DNA from 4 places in the Kitasatospora sp. NPDC029312 genome. Region 1 is predicted to be linked to each of the others. Evidence: predicted binding sites of a transcription regulator. Region 1 holds the regulator's gene; each other region holds the start of a gene.
The links. Region 1 encodes HrcA, which represses chaperone genes, less so after heat shock. Its sites were predicted from a motif close to TTNGCACTCNGNNNNNCNGAGTGCNAA; they were not measured.
Positions count from the first base shown of each region.

Region 2: ACZ4WV_RS07170 (FmdB family zinc ribbon protein) is a predicted target of HrcA. The motif match lies at 2,413-2,439, and genes of this name have one in related genera.
Region 3: groES (co-chaperone GroES) is a predicted target of HrcA. The motif match lies at 2,494-2,520, and genes of this name have one in related genera.
Region 4: groL (chaperonin GroEL) is a predicted target of HrcA. The motif match lies at 1,890-1,916, and genes of this name have one in related genera.

Region 1 is NZ_JBVHXY010000065.1:16,195-20,400, forward strand. Features, by position in the region: gene pspAB (PspA-associated protein PspAB) at 1-540, opposite strand, end outside; gene htpX (zinc metalloprotease HtpX) at 590-1,510, opposite strand; gene hrcA (heat-inducible transcriptional repressor HrcA) at 1,822-2,856, shown strand; gene dnaJ (molecular chaperone DnaJ) at 2,930-4,072, shown strand; gene ACZ4WV_RS33480 (16S rRNA (uracil(1498)-N(3))-methyltransferase) at 4,156-4,206, shown strand, end outside.
Region 2 is NZ_JBVHXY010000005.1:235,358-239,563, forward strand. Features, by position in the region: gene ACZ4WV_RS07155 (sigma-70 family RNA polymerase sigma factor) at 1-570, shown strand, start outside; gene ACZ4WV_RS07160 (hypothetical protein) at 664-1,023, shown strand; gene mscL (large conductance mechanosensitive channel protein MscL) at 1,067-1,483, opposite strand; gene ACZ4WV_RS07170 (FmdB family zinc ribbon protein) at 2,081-2,401, opposite strand; gene ACZ4WV_RS07175 (MFS transporter) at 2,527-3,831, opposite strand.
Region 3 is NZ_JBVHXY010000003.1:168,197-172,402, reverse strand. Features, by position in the region: gene ACZ4WV_RS03715 (hypothetical protein) at 1-116, shown strand, start outside; gene ACZ4WV_RS03710 (polysaccharide deacetylase family protein) at 233-1,141, shown strand; gene ACZ4WV_RS03705 (THUMP-like domain-containing protein) at 1,152-2,327, opposite strand; gene groES (co-chaperone GroES) at 2,663-2,968, shown strand; gene groL (chaperonin GroEL) at 3,086-4,206, shown strand, end outside.
Region 4 is NZ_JBVHXY010000005.1:74,132-78,337, forward strand. Features, by position in the region: gene thrC (threonine synthase) at 1-691, shown strand, start outside; gene ACZ4WV_RS06410 (MoaD/ThiS family protein) at 718-996, shown strand; gene ACZ4WV_RS06415 (cold-shock protein) at 1,547-1,747, shown strand; gene groL (chaperonin GroEL) at 2,073-3,695, shown strand; gene ACZ4WV_RS06425 (hypothetical protein) at 3,808-4,164, shown strand; gene ACZ4WV_RS06430 (HD domain-containing protein) at 4,161-4,206, opposite strand, start outside.

The DNA of each region.
Region 1 (4,206 bases):
CTTCTCCAGCCGCAGGTCGTTCCCCAGCATCGCGTTGACCTGCAGCTCCAGCGGACTGTTGCGCCGCTCGCCGCCGCCGGGCATCGGGGCGAACGGGTAGAACGAACCCCGCTTGTAGAGGTAGACCAGGGCCAGCGACTGGCCCTCCGGATTGCGGAAGCCCACCAGCGAGCAGAGCAGCTGGGGGCCGAAGCCGTTCGCCTCCAGCTCGCTGTTGACGGCGTGAAGGTCGTTGACCAGCTCGGGCAGTTCCTCGGGGGCGTGCCGGGCGAGCAGCCAGGAGTAGCCGTAGCCGTCCTTGGAGGCCTCCACCGGCACGCCGCCGCGTTCGGTGTCGGCGTCCAGCAGCGCCCGGACCTGCTGTTCGACCTGGACGAAGGCCGCGCCCTCGACGGCCGCGAAGCAGACCGAACCGAGCCCGGTGGGGGTGAAGGCGGCCCCGGCCTCCAGGGTGAGCGCGGCGGACGGCACGCCGAACAGCTGGTCGAGGTCGGGCTTGACGGGCTTGCTGCGGCCGAACAGGGCGTCCAGGATTCCCACGGCGGTCCTTTCGAGGCGGGAGGGGCTCAGCGGCTCCGGGCGGGAGGGCTCAGCGGCCGAGCTGCTCGGAGATCTTCGCCAGCTGCGCCAGCCGCTTCTCCAGCGTCGGGTGGGTGGAGAACAGCTGCGAGGCGGTCTCCCGGGCGCTCAGCGCGGGGGCGAAGTAGAAGGCGTTGTACGGCTGCGACTTGCGCAGGTCCTCGGTGGGGATGGCGGCGATCTGCCCGGTCACCTTCGTCAGGGCGGAGGCCAGGGCGCTGGGCCGGCCGGTGAGCTGGGCGGCGGCCCGGTCGGCGGCCAGCTCGCGGTAGCGCGAGAGCAGCCGGGTGAGCAGGAAGCTGATCGCGTAGACGACCATCGACACCAGCGGGATGATCAGCGCCACGATGGCCGCGTTCTGGTCGTTGTTGTTGCGCCCGCCGCCCATGAAGCCGCCGTACACGGCGATCCGGGTCATCGCCCCGGCGAGCACGCCGAGGAAGCCGGCGATGGTCATCACCGCGACGTCCCGGTGGGCGACGTGCGACAGCTCGTGCGCGAGGACGCCCTCCAGTTCCTCCGGTTCGAGCCGGCGCAGCAGGCCGGTGGTCACGCAGACCACGGCGTTCTGCGGGTTGCGGCCGGTGGCGAAGGCGTTCGGCATGTCGTTGTCGGCGACCGCCACGCGGGGCTTGGGCATGTCGGCCAGGGCGCAGAGCCGGTCGATGGTGCCGTGCAGCTGGGGGAACTGCTCCTCGCTCACCGGACGGGCGCCCATCGCCCGTTCGGTGATCTTGTCGCTGAACCAGAACTGGGCCACGAACAGCCCGCCGGAGATCAGGACGATCAGCGGCCAGGCCCCGCGCAGCAGCGCGATCAGCAGACCCGTGAAACCGACGTACAGCAGCCCGATCACGAACATCGTCGCGACCATGCGGCTGGTCAGGCCGCGGTCGGGTGCGAAGCGGGTGTGCTGGCCCGAGCTCGACATTGCTTGCTCCTCCGATCGCCGTCGCTTTCGATGCTGCCACCCGGACGGCCCCGGGGCACCACCCCCGCGCCGCGAGTTGCGGCGGCCGGGTCGGCGCTCCGGCACCGCGCTCCGGCGCCGCCCCGGAACCGCGCCCCCGAACTGCGGGCAGGATCACCCCGGCCGGGCCGTTCCTGCGGTAGGACCCGGGCCTTACACTGGCAGGTACGGTTCTGGCACTCGTGTGCGCAGAGTGCCAGGGTCGGGGTCCCTGCCCGAGCGGCCCGCAGCATCACAGACGGACAACGTGCGAAGACGGAGGTGCGTGCCCCATGGCCGGTGAGGTCCGCCAGCTGGACGACCGCAAGCTCGCCGTGCTGCGCGCGATCGTCCAGGACTACGTCGGCACCGAGGAGCCGGTCGGCTCCAAGGCCCTGGTGGAGCGGCACAACCTCGGGGTCTCCCCGGCCACCGTGCGCAACGACATGGCGGCGCTGGAGGAGGAGGGCTACATCCACCAGCCGCACACCAGCGCCGGGCGCATCCCCACCGACAAGGGCTACCGGCTGTTCGTCGACAAGCTCGCCGAGGTCAAGCCGATGAGCGCCCCGGAGCGCCGGGCGATCCGGCACTTCCTGGACGGCGCCGTCGACCTGGACGACGTGGTGGCCCGTACGGTGCGGCTGCTCGCGCAGCTCACCCGGCAGGTCGCCGTGGTGCAGTACCCCTCGCTGACCCGTTCCACCGTCCGGCACATCGAGCTGGTGGCGCTCGCCCCGGCCAAGGTGATGCTGGTCCTGATCACCAACACCGGCCGGGTCGAGCAGCGGATGGTCGACTGCCCGGGCACGGTCGGCGAGACGCTCCTGGCCGACCTGCGGGCGCGGATCAACGCGCGCGCCGCCGGCCAGCGGCTGCCGGACGTCCCGGGCCTGCTGGAGGACCTTCCGGCCACCTTCGAGCAGATCGACCGGCCGACCGTCAGCACGGTCCTGGCGACCCTGTTCGAGGCGTTGGCCGAGCAGAACGAGGAGCGGATCATGCTGGCCGGCACGGCCAACCTGACCCGCCTCGGGCACGACTTCCCGCTCACCATCCAGCCGGTGCTGGAGGCCCTGGAGGAGCAGGTCGTCCTGCTCCGCCTCCTGGGTGAGACCACGGACGCCGCGATGACGGTCCGGATCGGGCGCGAGAACGCCTACGAGGGGCTGAATTCCACCTCGGTCGTGTCGGTCGGCTACGGTTCGGGCGAGGAGAGCGTGGCCAAACTGGGTGTGATCGGTCCGACCCGGATGGACTACCCGGGCACAATGGGGGCGGTTCGAGCGGTGGCACGGTACGTGGGGCAGATCCTGGCCGAGTCGTAGCAAGCAGCCACCGTCAGACCTCTGGCGGTGGTGTCCAGTCGCACTACTACAGGCGGAACAAGCGGAGCATTTGGTGGCCACGGACTACTACGCGGTACTCGGCGTCCGACGGGATGCGGGGCAGGACGAGATCAAGAAGGCGTTCCGGCGCCTGGCACGCGAACTGCACCCGGACGTCAACCCGGACCCGAAGACGCAGGAGCGGTTCAAGGAGATCAACGCCGCCTACGAGGTGCTCTCCGATCCGCAGAAGCGCCAGGTCTACGACCTCGGCGGGGACCCGCTGTCGCCGGGCGGCGGCGGTGGCGCGGGCGGCTTCGGCGCCGGCGCGGCGGGCTTCGGCTTCTCCGACATCATGGACGCCTTCTTCGGCGCCGCGGCCGGCCAGCGCGGCCCGCGCTCGCGCACCCGCCGCGGCCAGGACGCCATGATCCGGCTGGAGATCACCCTGGAGGAGGCCGCCTTCGGCACCACCAAGGAACTCCAGGTCGACACCGCCGTCACCTGCACCACCTGCAGCGGCGAGGGCGCGGCCCCCGGCACCTCCGCGCAGACCTGCGACATGTGCCGCGGCAAGGGCGAGGTCTCCCAGGTCACCCGCTCGTTCCTGGGGCAGGTCATGACCTCCCGCCCCTGCCCCCAGTGCCAGGGCTTCGGCACCGTCGTGCCGACCCCGTGCCCCGAGTGCGCCGGCGACGGCCGGGTCCGCGCCCGCCGCACCCTGACCGTCAAGATCCCGGCCGGTGTCGACAACGGCACCCGCATCCAGCTGGCCGGCGAGGGCGAGGTCGGTCCCGGCGGCGGCCCGGCCGGCGACCTGTACGTCGAGATCGCCGAGACCACCCACACCGTCTTCCAGCGGCGCGGGGACGACCTGCACTGCACCGTCACCATCCCGATGACGGCCGCCGCGCTCGGCACCCAGGTGCCGCTGCAGACCCTGGACGGGCTGGAGGAGGTCGACATCCGGCCCGGCACCCAGTCCGGCCAGTCGATCCCGCTGCACGCCCGGGGCATCACCCACCTGCGCGGCGGCGGCCGGGGCGACCTGATAGTGCACGTCGAGGTGCAGACGCCCACCAAGCTCGACCCCGAGCAGGAGGAGCTGCTGCGCCGGCTCGCCGTGCTGCGCGGCGAGGAGCGCCCGTCCGGCCAGTTCGCGCCGGGGCAGCAGGGCCTGTTCTCGCGCCTGAAGGACGCCTTCAACGGCCGGTGAGCCGTCCGGAAGGGGGTGCCGGGGTCCGATCCCGGCACCCCCTTCGCGTTGCCCATCCGCCCACCCCTCCGGAGGACCACCCCATGACCGCCCCCGTCTTCGTCGTCGAGACCGAGCGGATCGCCGCCGCCGCG
Region 2 (4,206 bases), on a different contig from region 1:
GCCAAGGGCTTCAAGTTCTCCACCTACGCCACCTGGTGGATCCGGCAGGCGATCACCCGCTCCATCGCCGACCAGTCCCGGACGATCCGGCTCCCCGTGCACCTGGTCGAGGAGCTCGGCCGGATCCGGCGGGTGCAGCGGGAGAAGTCCAAGGAGCTGGGCCGCGAGGCCGAGCCGGCCGAGATCGCGGCCGAGCTGGACACCACCGAGGCCCGCATCAAGGACGTGCTGGACTGGGCGCGTGACCCGGTCAGCCTGAACATGTCGGTCGACGACGAGGGCGAGACCCAGTTCGGCGACCTGGTGGAGGACACCGGAGCGACGTCCCCCGAGGACGCCGTGATGGTCATGCTCCGCCGTGAGGAGCTGGACGACCTGATCGGGCGGCTGGACGACCGCACGGCCTCGATCATCCGCTCCCGCTACGGCATGGAGGACGGCCGCGAGCGCACCCTCACCGAGGTGGGCAAGCAGCACGGCCTCACCCGCGAGCGGATCCGTCAGATCGAGAAGCACGCCCTGGCCGAGCTGAAGAAGATCGCCGACCACGCGGGCTTCGAAGCCGCCTGACGTACCTGTCACGGCGGCTGTACACGGCCGAGCCTGGCTTTGCCCCTTCCGGGCCCGAGTGCGGAGCGCTTCGCACCCGGGCCCGGGGCCGCCATGGGGCTCTTACCCTGGAAGGACGGGATGGCCCGGCTGATCAGGGGAGTGGGAGTGGTGGACAAGGTGAGCGAGCAGGAACGCGGCCGGCAGGACCGGAGCAGCCGGGAGCAGGACCGGCAGGAGCCGAACGGCCAGGAGCCGAACGGCCAGGAACAGAACGACCAGGAACAGGGCCGGGAGCCGGAGGACCGGCGGGCGGCCGCCAAGGCTCGGCTCGTCTTCCGTGACCCCTTCGACCAGCAGTCCCGGGACGACACCGACGCCGGCTGGGGCGAGCGCCCCGGGGCGGGTGGGGAGAGCGGTGGACGGGGCCTGGACTGGTACCTGAGCCAGCGCCCCCCGCACCACGGGGAGTGAGGCGGTATACACCGACGCGCCGCAGGACTGGTGCAGCGCCGGACTAACGTGCCGTGACCAGCGCGTCTCGGATCTCGGTCAGCAGTTGGACCTCCTTGGCCTCGACCTCCGCCGCCTCCTCGGCGGCGGTCTTGCGCCGGGCCGCCATCCTGTTCATCGGCACGATCAGGGCGAAGTAGACGACGGCCGCCGTGATCAGGAACTGTAGGGCGGCACTGAGCACAGATCCCCACAGGATGAGGATTCCGGACGTGACCTCACCGGTGGAGCTCACCTCGCAGGGCCCCTTGAGGCAGGAACTGTAGGACGCCAGGTCCTTCGTCCCGAACACGCCCACGATCGGATTGATCACGCCCTTGACGAAGGCGTTGACGATGTTGGTGAAGGCCGCGCCGATGACCACGGCGACGGCGAGTTCGACGACATTTCCACGCAGCAGGAATTCCTTGAAGCCCTTCATGCCGCCTCGAACGACGAAGTCGTTCCCAGGTCACGGGTGGTCCCCCGGAGTCCCGGACTGACAACCCTGGTGGCCTACTGGGCCCTGCGACGGGGGCGGCCCGGCCCGGCCGGGGCCGAACGCGAGCGCTGCCGCCACCGCGAGCAGTACCAGCGCGGGCACGCCCGCCCGCCGCCGGACGGCCCGGCGCCAGCGGTACCACCCGCCGCAGCCGCGCCGGATCGGCGGGAAGCTCGGCAGCTCCCGCCGAGGCGGCACGGTGGGGGCGGGCAGCGGAACGTACGGGCTCGTGGGCGTCATCGACGTCACCTCCGGACTCGATCGGTCGGTCTCTGGTGACCCACACGATGCGCGTCCCGGGCACTGCCGGAAAGTCCCTTCCCTCAGCCTGTGGATAACCCGCCCCTGTGGACAACTTCGTACACTCGCGCGAGTGAGACCGACCTCGCCGCGCTGACGAGAGACGTCCTGCGCTGACGAAAGGCGCGCAATCGGGGAGATGCGTGCGGCCGTGGAACGGCGCAAGGCCCGCCGCCCCGCGTGAAGCGGGGCCGACGGGCCTTGCGCGAAGCTACCGAACGCTGCCGGGCGCCGAGGTCAGCTCGCGGCCGGAGCCGGGCTGCTGGAGGCGGTCGAGGAGCTCGACGAGCCGGAGGAGCCGGAAGAGGACGACGAGCTCGAATCCGACGAGGACGTCGAGGAGCCGGAGGTCGCACCGCCCCCCACCGAGCTGCTGGAGGACGAACGGCTGTCGGTCCGGTAGAAGCCCGAGCCCTTGAACACGACGCCCACGGCCGAGAAGACCTTGCGCAGCCGTCCCTGGCATTCGGGGCACGTGGTCAGCGCCTCGTCGGTGAACTTCTGCACCGCCTCCAGGCCGTTGCCGCACTCGGTGCACTGGTACTGGTACGTGGGCACTTGTCTTCCTCCTGGCACTCTCGCCTGATGAGTGCTAACGATGGTCAATGATGCGGCATTCCGCTGGATCAGTCCAGCGACTCCGGTGTGACATGAGCCGGTGCCGGGCGCCGCCGACCGTCCGTTCAGCCCTTCGCCGCGCCGACCAGCTGCGTCGCGCCGCCGCGCTCGGTGGACCCGGCCACCACGCGGCCCGCCCCGCCCGGCGTCACCAGCAGGCGCCGCATGGACACCAGTGCCAGCAACCCCAGCCCGGCGCCGATCACCGGCACCAGGAACCCGACCGAGGGGCCGTGGCCGTCGATCAGCTTGCCCGCGGCCATCGAGCCGACCGCCAGCCCCAGCCCGATCGCGCCGGTCAGCCAGGTGAAGGCCTCCGTCTTGGCGCCGTCCGCGACCAGCGTCTCGACCAGGGTGTAGCCGCTGATCAGGGTCGGCGCGATGGCCAGGCCGCAGACCAGACCCGCGACGGTCAGGGCGATCAGGTTGGGCATCGCCCACAGCACCGAGCAGCCGAGCACCAGCAGCGTGTAGCTCATGACCATCCGCTGCTGGACCGGCCGCCGCCAGGCGATCACGCCGTACAGCACGCCGGCCAGCATCGAGCCGCCCGCGAAGATCCCGTAGACCGTGCCGCCGGCGTCGTGGTGGCCGACCGAGTCGGCGAAGGCGTTCACCGACACCTGCATGCCGCCGAACACCGCGCCGACCCCGAGGAAGGCGCCGACCAGCAGCCGGACGCCGGGCGAGGCGAGCGCCGAGGCACGCCGCACGCCGGGCTGGGGCAGGATCCGGGCCGGGGCGGTGCGCCGCTGGGCGGCGAAGGCGAGGCCGCCGACCAGGGTCAGCGAGGCCTCGGCGACCAGTGCGGCCGCCGGGCTGACGAAGGCGGCGATGTTGGCGGCCAGGATCGGGCCGATCACGAAGGTGAACTCGTCCGTCACGGACTCGAAGGCGAACGCGGTGCTCACCTTGGCCGCGGCGGTCGGGGAGGCGCCCTCCCCGGTGAACTTGGCGACCCAGCGGGCCCGGACCATCGCACCGATCTGCGGCACGCTCGCCCCGGCGGGGACGGCGGCCAGGTACAGGCTCCAGGCCGGCGCGTGGCCGAGCGCCAGGGCGATCAGCAGGGCGACCGAGGCCGCGTGCACCAGCACCGTCGGGACCAGCACCGAGGCCTGGCCGTACCGGTCGGCCAGTCGCCCGGTCTGCGGTCCGATCAGGGCCTGGGAGACCGCGGCGACGGCGGTGACCGTACCGGCGGTGCCGTACGAGCCGTGGGTCTGGGTGACGAGCAGCAGGATGCCCATGCTGAGCATCGCGTACGGCAGTCGCGCGACGAGGGCGGGGGACAGGAACGTCCAGGCGCCGGGAGTGCGCAGCAGCTCCCCGTACCCGACCCGGGCGGGCGCGTCGGCGGCGGTGTCCACGGTGTCGGCCGCGGTCCGGGGAGTGCTCTCCGCGGCGGTGTCGACCGTTCGGCGGGCCGTCACGGTCGGTCCTTCCTGCTGCCTGGTAGCGCGGCAGGGCATGGGGTGGCCCCGACGGCGCCGAGAGTCGTCCTCTCGCGCGTCGACCGAGGTAGATACCGGGTCGGCCGGGCCTGGTGGGCCGGGGGCCGGACCGCGGCCGCCGAGCGGTCGCGCCAACTCTGCGTCAGGCAGATGCTGGGGTGGTCTAGCGGTGGTTATACGGCGTAGTCGAACCAGCATACAGTTACGCGCGTAGACTCCGCCAGCCCAAACCCTCCGACCCGTGCCGGTCTGCGCCCTCACGCCGCACCGCTCGCGCCGGGCCGCACCGCT
Region 3 (4,206 bases), on a different contig from region 1:
GGGTGCTGCTGATCACCTGGTGGAGCGGCGAGCCGGTACCGCTCGCCGACCCGCCGGCCGAGCTGATCGGCCGTCCGGTGCACCGCTGGTCCTTCACCAGCGAGCACGTCGAATAGCCGCACCGCGTAACCGCGTAACCGCGTAACCGAACAGCCGGTGGTCGGGAACCGCCGCCCCGGCCGCTACCGTGCATAGCTGAGAGAACGCTGGACGGGACCGGGAGCGCGGTGCAGTGAACAGGGACGGGCGAAGCAGGACCAGGACGTTCGCGGTGGGGGCGCTGGCCCTGCTGGCCTTCGCCACCGCGTGCGGCGACAACGGGGGCGGCGGTACGGCGGCCGCGACGAAGACCGCCCCGGCCGCGCCCCAGCCGCCCGGCGGCGGCGCCGCGCCGACGGCCGCGGCCACCACGCCCGGCGCGGCCCCGGCCCAGAGCGACGCCGCGGCCTGGGCGAAGTGGAACCTCAAGCCGCTCGCCCCGGCCCCCGCCCCGCCAGCCGACAAGCCGATCAAGCTCGAACGCAGCGGCACCGTCCCGGTGTTCAGCGACGTGAAGACGAGCGACAAGGTCGTGTTCATCACCATCGACGACGGCGCCGAGAAGGACCCGAAGTTCGTCGAGATGCTGACCGACCTCAAGGTGCCGATCACGATGTTCCTGACCAAGGACATCGTCAAGAACGACTACGGCTACTTCAAGCCACTCCAGGCGCTCGGCAACCACATCCAGAACCACACCGTCACCCACCCGGTGATGAGCAAGCTCTCCCCGGACAAGCAGAAGTCCGAGATCTGCGACGACCAGGCCGCGCTGACCCAGCAGTACGGCACCGCCCCGCTGCTGTTCCGTCCGCCGTTCGGCGACGGCGCCAACACCCCGACGCTCAACTCCTCGGTGCAGCAGTGCGGTCCGCGCGCGATCGTGTTGTGGCGCGAGTCGATGCAGATCCACGACATGCAGTACCAGGCCGCCGACAAGAAGCTGAAGCCCGGCGACATCATCCTGGCGCACTTCCGGGGCCCCAAGGAGCTCAAGGGCGCCACGATGACCCAGATGTTCGGCGACTTGCTGGCCCGGATCCAGGAGCAGGGCTTCTCGGTGGCCCGGTTGGACGACTACATCCAGCCACCGGCGTCGTAGGGCCGGGCGCCTACGGGGCCGTCACGGGCTGTCCCAGCATCATCAGCGGCCCCCGGTCGGTGCGGCTGAGGACCACCGTGACGGTGTTCGGCCCGGAGGGCTTGAGCTGGCGGCGCAGTTCCTCCGGGGTGATCGCCATCCCGCGCTTCTTGATCACCACCGTGCCGACGCCGCGCTCCCGCAGCAGGGCCTTGAGCTTCTTGATGTGGAAGGGCAGTACGTCGGTGAGCTCGAAGGCGTGCGCGTACGGGGTGGCGACCAGCCGGTCCGAGGTCAGGTAGGCGATCTTCGGGTCGATCAGCCGGCCGTCGACCTGCTCGGCCACCTCGGCCACCAGGTGGGCCCGGATGACCGCGCCGTCCGGCTCGTACAGGTACCGCCCGACCGGGCCGGCCGCCGGGTCGGGCAGGTCCCCGCCGGTCAGGCTGGCGCCCTGGGGCAGCAGGGTGGCGCGGTGCGGGCGGGCCGCCCGGGTGCCGAACCAGAGCACCGCCTCCTTGACGTCCCCGTGGTCGGACACCCACTCGGCCTCGGCGTCCGCCGGGACGGCCTCGTGCGGGATGCCGGGGGCGACCTTCAGCGCGCCGATCGGCGTCCGCCGTCCGGCCTCGACCGCCCAGGACAGCGGCGGGGTGTAGGCCTCGGGGTCGAACACCCGGCCGCGCGAGGTGCGGCGGGCCGGATCGGTGAACACCGCGTCGTAGCCGGTGACGTCCACCTCGGCGACGTCCGCGCAGCGCACCTCGACCAGGTCGGAGAGGCCGAGCGCGGCGGCGTTGGCCGCGGTCGCCGCGCAGGCCGCCGGGTCCTTGTCGACGGCCAGCACCTCGATCCCGGCCCGGGCCAGCGCCAGCACGTCGCCGCCGATGCCGCAGCACAGGTCGGCGAGCCGCCGTACCCCCAGCCCGGCGAACCGGCGCGCCCGCCACTCGGCCACGCTGCGCCGGGTGGACTGTTCGACGCCGTTGGGCGTGAAGTACATCCGGTCGGCGTCCGCACCGAACTTCGCCCGCGCCCGCTGCCGCAGCCGGGCCTGCCCGAACGCCGCGGACACCAGCTCGGCGGGGTGCTCCCGCCGCAGCCGGGTGGCCAGGGCCAGCTCCTCCTCGGGTGTGAACTCGCGCAGCTCGGCGAGCAGGGCCTGACCCCGGGGGGTCAGCAGGGGCTGGAGGTTCTCGGTGTCCACGGGCCCATTCTCGCCGGTGATCCGTGGCGGCTCACGACGGCGTCGGGCCGGTGCACCGGTGCGCGGGTGCGCCGGGACTCCCGGGCGCGACGCCGATCCGACGGCCCGCCAGGGCCGAACGGCCGTGCGGTTACTCGCCCGTAGCGCCGAGTCGCCGGGCGCGCCGTTGGCACTCTGGTTGACTGAGTGCTAACACAGGCCTATGGTCGTCCTTGGCACTCCCCAGTGGGGGAGTGCTAACGCGAAGACGCGTGTCTGACCCCCGCGACGGCAGGCTCGCAGGTTCGCCCCATACCCGTTAGAAAGCCCCGTAATCTCCGAAGGGGAGCTCGGACGTGACCACCAGCAGCAAGGTTGCCATCAAGCCGCTCGAGGACCGCATCGTGGTCCAGCCGCTCGACGCCGAGACCACCACGGCCTCCGGCCTGGTTATCCCGGACACCGCCAAGGAGAAGCCCCAGGAGGGCGTCGTCCTGGCCGTCGGCCCGGGCCGCTTCGAGGACGGCCAGCGTCTGCCGCTCGACGTCGCCGTCGGTGACATCGTCCTGTACTCGAAGTACGGCGGCACCGAGGTGAAGTACCAGGGCGAGGAGTACCTGGTGCTCTCGGCCCGCGACGTCCTCGCGATCATCGAGAAGTAAGACGCCCCCGACCCGCCCCGGAACCGTGTCCTCCATGACAGCGGCCCGGGGCGTGGTTGTTGGTTCACGTTGTTCGGCGGCCGGTCGGTCGGCCGCAGCCCCGAGGGAATAGGGAACATGGCGAAGATCCTGCAGTTCGACGAGGACGCCCGCCGCTCGCTGGAGCGCGGTGTCAACAAGCTGGCCGACACTGTCAAGGTGACCATCGGCCCCAAGGGCCGCAACGTCGTCATCGACAAGAAGTTCGGCGCCCCGACCATCACCAACGACGGTGTCACCATCGCCCGTGAGGTCGAGCTGGACGACCCGTACGAGAACCTTGGCGCGCAGCTCGTCAAGGAGGTCGCCACCAAGACCAACGACGTCGCGGGTGACGGCACCACCACCGCCACCGTGCTGGCCCAGGCCCTGGTCAACGAGGGTCTGCGCAACGTCGCCGCCGGCGCCGGCCCGGCCGCCCTGAAGAAGGGCATCGACAAGGCCGTCGCCGCCGTCTCCGAGCACCTGCTGTCCGTGGCCCGCGAGATCGAGGGCAAGGACGACGTCGCCGCCGTCGCGTCCCTCTCCGCCCAGGACCCGCAGATCGGCGAGCTGATCGCCGAGGCGATCGACAAGGTCGGCAAGGACGGTGTCATCACCGTCGAGGAGTCGAACACCTTCGGCGTGGAGCTGGACTTCACCGAGGGCATGCAGTTCGACAAGGGTTACCTGTCGCCCTACTTCGTCACCGACGCGGAGCGGCAGGAGGCGGTCCTGGAGGACCCGTACATCCTGATCAACCAGGGCAAGATCTCCTCCATCCAGGAGCTGCTGCCGCTGCTGGAGAAGATCCTGCAGGGCGGCTCCTCCAAGCCGCTGCTGATCATCGCCGAGGACGTCGACGGCGAGGCGCTGTCGACCCTGGTCGTGAACAAGATCCGTGGCACCTTCAACGCCGTCGCCGTCAAGGCGCCGGGCTTCGGCGACCGCCGCAAGGCGATCCTCGGCGACCTCGCCGTTCTGACCGGCGGCCAGGTCATCTCCGAGGAGGTCGGCCTCAAGCTCGACCAGGTCGGCCTGGACGTGCTGGGCACCGCCCGCCGCGTGACCATCACCAAGGACGCGACCACCGTCGTCGACGGTGCCGGTGACACCGAGGCCGTGGCCGGCCGCGTCGCCCAGATCAAGGGCGAGATCGCCGCCACCGACTCCGACTGGGACCGCGAGAAGCTGCAGGAGCGCCTGGCCAAGCTGGCCGG
Region 4 (4,206 bases), on a different contig from region 1:
CGACGTGAACCGCTTCTGTTCGGAGCTGATCGGGGATCCGGCCGGCGAAGGCTGGGGCTTCGTGAACGTCAACCTGCGCCCCTACTACGGCGAGGGTTCCAAGACGCTGGCGTACGAGATCTGCGAGCAGCTCGGCTGGCGGCTGCCGGAGCAGATCGTCATCCCGATCGCCTCGGGTTCGCAGCTGACGAAGATCGACAAGGGCCTGCAGGAGCTGATCAAGCTCGGCCTGGTGGAGGACCGGCCGTACCGGATCTTCGGCGCCCAGGCCGAGGGCTGCTCGCCGGTGTCGGCCGCGTTCAAGGCGGGCCGGGACGTGATCAAGCCGGTCAAGCCGGACACCATCGCCAAGTCACTGGCGATCGGCAACCCGGCGGACGGCCCGTACGTGCTGGACATCGCCCGCCGGACCGGGGGAGCGGTCGAGGACGTCACGGACGCGGAGGTCGTGGCGGCGATCCGGCTGCTGGCCCGGACCGAGGGCATCTTCGCCGAGACCGCGGGCGGCGTGACCATCGGTGTGCTGAAGAAGCTCGTCGAGACCGGTCAGCTGGACCCGGCCAAGGAGACCGTAGCGATCAACACCGGCGACGGCCTGAAGACGCTGGACGCCGTCTCCGACGCCGGGATGACCGCCGTCATCCGCCCGACGCTGGAGTCCTTCCGCTCCGCCGGCCTCGCGTCCGCCTGACACCACCCCACCCCGCTAGGAGAGCCATGAGCGCCACCGTCCGCATCCCCACCATCCTGCGCACCTACACCGGCGGCGCCGCCGAGGTGACCGCCGAGGGGGCCACCCTGGCCGAGGTCATCGCCGACCTGGAGAAGAACCACGCGGGCATCTCGGCCCGCATCCTGGACGACACCGGCAAGCTGCGCCGATTCGTCAACGTGTACGTGAACGACGACGACGTCCGGTTCGCCGAGGGGCTGGCGACCGAGATCAAGGACGGCGCCGGCGTCTCGATCATTCCGGCGGTGGCCGGCGGCTGCTGAACACCCGCGGTCCGCTTCCCCGGCCGCCCGCACCCACGGAATTCGGCTCTCCGTGGGTGCGGGCGGCCGTCGGTATTTCGGCGGGAATATTTCCGGGTCGGGTGGGAGTAGAGTGTGGCTCGGCTGGGAACAAGGCTTCCCTTTCGGCTCGTACGCCGCTTGGCCCGAGACCGTCCGGACGTTGAGACCGGCTCGAGCGCCAGGCCGTGAAACATGTCAGGCAGATGTCAGAATTCCTGCGCGGATTTGAGTAATTCGTCCGCTATGTCCCGCGCGAAATGCCGATTTCCTTCCGGTTTGTTCGCCTTGTCTCTTGACGGGTCCAGGGAATTACCGGCGGCTGGCCCTGTTGCAGAGGGCGTCGATCCGGATACATTCAGCCGCGGTCGACGTAATCACCCGCTCACCGGAAGCCGTTCGGTGTTCCGGGCGGGGATTGCGGCGTGCACGGCTGCGCCCAGGGGGGGTTCCCCGGGCCGGCCTCCAACCAGACCCGGGCCCGCGACCTGCGGGCGCGTGAAGGGCCAGCACAGCACTAGGGGAGTTCGGAATGGCTCAGGGCACCGTCAAGTGGTTCAACGCGGAGAAGGGCTACGGCTTCATCGCGGTCGACGGTGGTGCGGACGTCTTCGTCCACTACAGCGCGATCCAGATGGACGGCTACCGCACCCTCGAGGAGGGCCAGCGGGTCGAGTTCGAGATCTCCCAGGGACAGAAGGGCCCGCAGGCGGACATGGTCCGCGCGGTCTGACCCCCTTCCGCTCAGGAGCTCGGCGCGGCCCACTGCTGGTGGAACCCTCGCTTCTCGGCGGGCCCGTACGACACGTGTCGTACGGGCCCGTTCGTGTTTCCCGGGGCGGGCCGCGGCGGCGGCTCGCGGGTCGCCGATTGGGCTTGCACTCGACCACCCGGAGTGCTAATCATTGGCGTTAGCACTCACAGCGTGAGAGTGACAGCGGACCGGGTCGGTGAGGCCCCCGGGAGCGGTAGGGGAATGGACCCCCGCACACCAGGGCCGTCCGTCGCGGGCACCCCTTGGTCCGAGCAGTCGACCGTGTCCCGGAGGACCACTTCTGATGGCCAAGATCATCGCCTTTGATGAGGAAGCTCGCCGCGGCCTTGAGCGTGGCATGAACCAGCTCGCCGACGCAGTGAAGGTCACGCTCGGCCCCAAGGGTCGCAACGTCGTGCTGGAGAAGAAGTGGGGCGCCCCCACGATCACCAACGACGGCGTCTCCATCGCCAAGGAGATCGAGCTCGAGGACCCGTACGAGAAGATCGGTGCCGAGCTCGTCAAGGAGGTCGCCAAGAAGACGGACGACGTCGCGGGTGACGGCACCACCACCGCCACCGTGCTGGCCCAGGCCCTGGTGCGCGAGGGTCTGCGCAACGTCGCCGCCGGCGCCAACCCGATGGCTCTGAAGCGCGGCATCGAGAAGGCCGTCGCCGCCGTCTCCGACCAGCTGCTGGCCCAGGCCAAGGACGTGGAGACCAAGGAGCAGATCGCCTCCACCGCCTCCATCTCCGCCGCCGACACCCAGATCGGCGAGCTGATCGCCGAGGCCATGGACAAGGTCGGCAAGGAAGGCGTCATCACCGTCGAGGAGAGCAACACCTTCGGCCTCGAGCTCGAGCTCACCGAGGGCATGCGCTTCGACAAGGGCTACATCTCCGCCTACTTCGCCACCGACCTGGAGCGCATGGAGGCGACCTTCGAGGACCCGTACATCCTCATCGCCAACTCCAAGATCGGTGCGGTCAAGGACCTGCTCCCGCTGCTGGAGAAGGTCATGCAGAGCGGCAAGCCGCTCGTCATCATCGCCGAGGACGTCGAGGGCGAGGCCCTGTCGACCCTGGTCGTGAACAAGATCCGCGGCACCTTCAAGTCCGTCGCGGTCAAGGCCCCGGGCTTCGGCGACCGCCGCAAGGCCATGCTCGGCGACATCGCCATCCTCACCGGTGGCACCGTGATCTCCGAGGAGGTCGGCCTCAAGCTGGAGAACGCCGGTCTCGACCTGCTGGGCACCGCCCGCAAGGTGGTCATCACCAAGGACGAGACCACCATCGTCGACGGTGGCGGCGACAGCGAGCAGGTCGCCGGTCGCGTGAACCAGATCCGCGCCGAGATCGAGAACAGCGACTCGGACTACGACCGCGAGAAGCTCCAGGAGCGCCTCGCCAAGCTGGCCGGCGGCGTGGCCGTCATCAAGGCCGGCGCGGCCACCGAGGTGGAGCTCAAGGAGCGCAAGCACCGCATCGAGGACGCCGTCCGCAACGCGAAGGCCGCCGTCGAGGAGGGCATCGTCGCCGGTGGTGGCGTCGCGCTGCTGCAGGCCGGTGTCGCCTTCGACAAGCTGGAGCTGGAGGGCGACGAGGCCACCGGTGCCAACATCGTCAAGGTCGCGCTGGAGGCCCCGATCAAGCAGATCGCGACCAACGCCGGCCTCGAGGGCGGCGTCGTGGTGGAGAAGGTGCGCAACCTCCCCGCCGGTCACGGCCTGAACGCCGCCACCAACGAGTACGTCGACCTGGTCGCCGCGGGCATCATCGACCCGGCCAAGGTCACCCGCTCCGCCCTGCAGAACGCCGCCTCCATCGCGGCGCTGTTCCTCACCACCGAGGCCGTCATCGCCGACAAGCCGGAGAAGGCCGCCGCGGCCGCCGGTGGCGGCATGCCGGGCGGTGACATGGACTTCTGATCCTGATCCCTCGGATCGGATCGGTTGACTCCCGTCCGCGTGGGCGGCTCCCTCAGGGGGGCCGCCCACGCGGCGTTTCGGCGTTCGGGGGCCGCCGGGGGAGGATGGACGGATGGCTTCCGACGACATCGAGACCGCCCTGCACAACGCGAGGGCACAGATCCTGGCCGACCTCACCGCGCGGGACGTGGCGGACGCCGCCGTCGTCTCGCTGGTGGAGGATGCCGTCACCCACCGCCGCTGGTGGCTGGAGCAGTGGCCGGACGGCACCGAGTACGTGCTCGGGCTGATCGCCCAGGACGTCCAGGACGCGCTGCTGGAGGCGTACGGGCGGTGGCCGCTGTGCACCGGCTGCGCGGCCGACGGGGATCCGCACGCGCTGGGCGTGGAGCCGGAGTTGGGCCCGGAGCCGCACTGGGTGTGCGGCAAGCGGGGCGTGGTGGTGGCACCGGTGGGGGAGCTGGTCTAACGGCCGCCGAGGTCCGCCAGCTCGGCCGTCAGGTTGGCCCGG